Regions from separate parts of the Ligilactobacillus acidipiscis genome, predicted to be linked through region 2. Evidence: riboswitches for the same ligand, from Rfam matches in the RefSeq annotation. Region 2 holds a riboswitch; the other holds the start of a gene.
What was found. Region 2 has a riboswitch for preQ1 ahead of BQ5903_RS12295 (QueT transporter family protein). Riboswitches for the same ligand answer to the same signal wherever they lie in the genome.
Positions count from the first base shown of each region.

Region 1: another riboswitch for preQ1. It lies ahead of BQ5903_RS02445 (QueT transporter family protein); the one in region 2 lies ahead of BQ5903_RS12295 (QueT transporter family protein).

Region 1 covers NZ_LT630287.1:546,799-549,195, reverse strand. Annotated here, with positions in the region: gene BQ5903_RS02455 (3-oxoacyl-ACP reductase) at 1-467, opposite strand, end outside; gene BQ5903_RS02450 (DUF2829 domain-containing protein) at 467-691, opposite strand; gene BQ5903_RS02445 (QueT transporter family protein) at 732-1,223, opposite strand; PreQ1 riboswitch class I at 1,231-1,275, opposite strand; gene BQ5903_RS02440 (ATP-binding cassette domain-containing protein) at 1,616-2,275, shown strand; gene BQ5903_RS02435 (metal ABC transporter permease) at 2,275-2,397, shown strand, end outside.
Region 2 covers NZ_LT630287.1:2,024,140-2,026,536, reverse strand. Annotated here, with positions in the region: gene BQ5903_RS09465 (methyl-accepting chemotaxis protein) at 1-192, shown strand, start outside; gene BQ5903_RS09460 (DegV family protein) at 317-1,159, opposite strand; PreQ1 riboswitch class I at 1,365-1,409, shown strand; gene BQ5903_RS12295 (QueT transporter family protein) at 1,417-1,593, shown strand; gene BQ5903_RS09450 (LysM peptidoglycan-binding domain-containing protein) at 2,326-2,397, opposite strand, start outside.

The sequences.
Region 1 (2,397 bases), 1.1 Mb from region 2:
GCTGCTCCTCCGCCTCCGGCTACCAAACCAGCGATCGAAGCCATGTTGACGAAAACACCATGTTTTTGCTCTAACATATAAGGCAAACAATTGTTAGTAAGCAAAAACATACTCTTCAGATCCGTTGCCATTACGTTATCCCATTCTTCTTCACTTGTTTCTAAAGAAGGCTGGTATGCATCCAAGATCCCGGCGGTGTTTAACACAATGTCGATTCGTTTTGAATCTTTGATCACTAGCTCAGTCAACGTGGCTAATGCTGTTTTTTCCCGCACATCACACTGTACGAAAGAAAAAAGTGCCTCGTATTTTGTCTCGAGCAATTTGACCTGCTCAGCTTCCTGAATATCGACACCCCATACGCGTGCGCCTTCAGCTAGAAAAAGTTTAGCCTCGGCCAAGCCAATACCAGAAGCAACACCAGTTATGATGACTACCTTTCCTCTGAATGAACAATTTTCTGCCATTATTCGACCAGTTTCCAGTCATCTGCCAAAATGTCACACGAATTTGGCATAAATTGTGATAACGCTGGTTCTTCTTTAGTCCTGATCAAAAAATAAGGGTTGATCGTTTCACCATTTCTGGTGTCGTCGCTAACAACAAAGATATACTCTTCGCTGCCGTCCCATCCTTGACGAACAGCTTTTTTACCTGCTTTTAACTCAGGCAAAACTTTTTCAAATGTCATGCTGAACTCTCCTCATATTTCATAAAATAATTTTTACTTTCTACTTAGTTAAGCCATAGTGCCTTGAGATCCAATATATCACAACCGCTCCTAAAGCTGTCGCAATAAATTCGCCGATCCCGACCGTTAAAAATGTCCACCAAAATGGTGCCTGACTCATAATGTGCAATTCTAACGCCACACTCCACGACATTAGCGTGCAAATTACCACACTGATCGTCAATTTTAGCGGTACTGAAGTCGTATACCGGCTCAAAAACCAGCTAATAGAAGTCATAACCAAGGTCCCTAAAGTGCCAAATACGACATCGACTACTCCCATCGAAGACCACAGGTTTGCAATTAAACAGCCTAATGTCACTGCCCAAATGTAACGCTTGTTGAAAACTGTCAGATTATTTAACATTTCCGACAAGCGAAGTTGGATCGGACCATATGCCAAAGGGATCAATGCTACTGTAAGTACAACATAAAGAGCTGCTATCAAAGCTGTTTTAGTCATTTCAGAAACAGCTTGATTTGATTTTTCCATCACGAAAAACCTCCTAGTTTTTTTCGGTGGGATGTTTACGAACCACCATTTAATTATCATGGAAATATCCACTAATATTAAGTATAAATGAATTTTCCAACCATGCAATGCTCCTTTAAAATTTTTATTTTTCATCTTTAAATAGTAATTTCAGGCTATTTTCCTTGATTATATGATATCCTGTGAGTTATTGTAAATAGTAATCGTTTCACTTATGCCAGCAAACATGCTTGACATCAGCGTTTATAACCTGTACGATTGTTCGAAGTGATTACAATTAGAGCAACATATTTTAGCAGTTTTCTGAAATCAGCAAACTGTTCGAAGCAAGTTCCGTACACCTGCTTGTACGCTGCTTGCTCAATAATAACCTTAAGGAAAGTAATGATCTCATGGAAAATATTATAACTGTTTCACATCTAGACCTCAGGATCCCTGATAGGCTTCTTTTCTCTGACCTGAACTTCTCATTTCCTAAAAATAAATTAACCTGTATTACCGGCGAAAACGGGGTTGGAAAAACCACGCTGATCAAGCACATCCTAGAAGATCTCAGACGTCATCAAAATCAGCATGTGCAAGCAACGATTTCTCGCAACAAGATCCAATATGTACCGCAATTACGTAATATTGACGATGACTATCCGTTAAATATCCGCGATTTTGTATCTTTTGGCCTTAAAAAGAGATTGTTGCCGTGGAATTCAAAAAAAAAGAAGGCCAAGGTTGAACATATCTTAGCCGAAACTAAATTGACTAAAATAGCTGATCAGCCGCTAGGTCATGCTTCCGGCGGTGAAAAACAACGCGCTTATTTAGCACAAGCCTTGTGTTCTGATCCCGAATTACTAATCTTAGATGAGGCCACTGCCAGCTTAGATACTGAATCTAAGAACTTCTTATTGCACATGTTAAAGTCTATCATGCGTGATAAGAATTTAACTGTTCTCTTCATCACACATGATCCTGAACTGATAGAAAAATATGGCGACTATGAACTGAAGCTGCAAAACCACACTGCTAATTTAAGTCAAAAGGAGGCTGCTAATTAATGCTGGAATATAATTTTATGCGCTACGCGTTTATTGCCGGCGTTTTTATCGCGTTGATCTGTGCTTTTATGGGAGTTTTTGTCGTTGCACGGCAAACCTCTTTTTTTACCCACACCTTATCT
Region 2 (2,397 bases):
AAGATGATCTTAGATAAACTTGAAAGCATCTCAGCTTCAACACAAGAAAACGCAGCTGGAACAGAGGAAGTTTCGGCTAATTCTGAAGAAGTGCAAGCTACGATGGATGAGTTTACCCAACATGTTTCGACCTTGGAAGAAACTGCTGCTCAGTTGCAAAAACTGACGGGTCAATTTGACTTAGATAACTAAGCAGACAGCTGAGAAGCTGGCCAATTGCGAGTCCGTTATTAAATAGCAAAAAGTTAATATAAGAGAACTGCAAACAAAAAAGATCGTTCTTCTTTAAATTGAAGGACGATCTTTTTGCATGCAGTTAATTATTTTGCCAACTAATAATCAGTGCTTGTGGACCGATGAAGGAAAATATCGAAGGTGAATATAGATCAGTTACTAGTCGAAGTTGCGGCATAATTTCTTTCAGGCAAGAAACATATTTTTCCAAGACCATTGTATTGTCTGCCATGATTGCTAGTTCCGGCTTGCTTGCAGAACTGCGAAACTTATTCAATATTGCCGTTGCAATTTTTTTCGTGCGTGAACTTTTCATCAGAACTTCAAGTTCACCATTTTCGGAAAAATGCAGCAAGGTTTTATAATGCAGCATATTATTACTGAAAAGATGTGCATTATTTGAAATAGAACCGATCCGACGCAGATTTTTGAGATTTTCCATTATGACCAGCGTATGTTGTTTTTGGCGGTACTTGGTTAGTTCTGTTAAAATGTCAGCAATTTTCAATCCGTGAGTAATCAGAGTAAGTGCTCGTTCAACCAACGCACCTTCTGCAGGACCAAGAGTATGAGAATCAAAGAGATGGATCTTAAGCGGCTGTTGACAGTTCTTGGCGAAAGTAGAGAGATTTGAGCCTAAGCCACTGATCGAACTGGCAATATGTATACAAAGTATGTCAGTATAACCAGCCTGTTGAAGTTCATCAGTTACTGCAGAAATTGTTGTTAGTGGGATCTGCTCTTCTGTTACAGTGTTGAGTGTGGCTTCCCTTAGTGTTTCTAGTCCAGCAACTTCTGGCAATTCATTGGGATAATAAGTTTCTCCATCCAATGAAAGTGGGATCTGTAAGACCTTAATATTCGGTTGTGATCTGACTTTACTGCTGATCATCGCAGCACTGTCAGTTAAAATAGCGATTTTCATTAGTAATATCCATTCATTGTAAAAATTTCGCGGGTCGTGTCAAATATTTGTTAGAATAGACAGTTAGTTGATCCACGATTTTTAGCGACTAGTTACTCGGTCGTTAAAATGTCCAATAATAAAATTATAACATGCTTTTTAGGTTGATAAACGGTCGTCTTTTTTCTATACTTGAAAGTGCAGTATTAATGGAATAATTACTTGTTACATGGTGGTTCGTGACCATCCCACCTAAAAAAACTAGGAGGTTTTTAAAAATGACACGTGTTAATAATAAAGTTGCTGAGATCACCAAAACAGCTTTGATCGCTGCACTTTATGTAGTTTTAACCGTTACTTTTATACCATTGAGTTATGGCTCGATCCAATTTCGTTTGTCAGAACTGCTCAATACTATGGTGGTTTTCAACAAACGTTACATGAGGGGTGTTTGATTGCTAATTTATAGTCATCAATGGGGCCGGAATGTCATAGGCAGTCGCACTAGAATTACATCTGGTCAGTGAAGTTTTGTTTTGGATGACATATTTGACAGTCGGCATTGGTGAATTTGTTGTGGTTTTAATTGGCGACATTGTTGTGTGGCTGATCAATGAAAAAGTTGATCTAAGCCGGTAAAAGTGAGCGTGGTTTGCAAATAAAGAGGTGGCAATGATGCTGACATTCCTGTTTATATTATGCGTCCTTTTTGTGTGGAGCGTTTTGAGCTTCTTTTTCAACATCGGCTGCGGTTGCTTGTTAGGAGTCATATTTTTACTAATAATAATTGCTATTCTTTAAAATTAATCGAATAGAACTGAGGCAAAGCATTTTTGACGATAAACATGTTTTGTCTCAGTTTTTTTACGAAGTGTTAGGAAGATGAAAGCTTTTGATTACAAATGTGGCCTTCAAGCTGTCCAGACGAGGGCGGTGTGGCCACAACTTTAGTGAAACGATGAATATCCAGAGACAGACTAGAAACATGATAGATTTTCTTCAGTGTAAATTAAAAAAACATAATGTTGATCACATTACAGTTCTTTGCTTTATAGGTGGTTCACATTATTTAACTGTTACTGCTTTTGTAAACCGTCGATGGCTTGGGAGATATTATTCACAGCGTTAGTAACGTCTTGCTGAGTGGCAGCGTAAGACTTGATAACACCATTACCTCTCATGGCAGCCTAACGTAAGTTATCTAAGGAGCTCTTGGTATAAACGCCATTGGTGTAGAGATACTTATTGGCTTCTTGCAG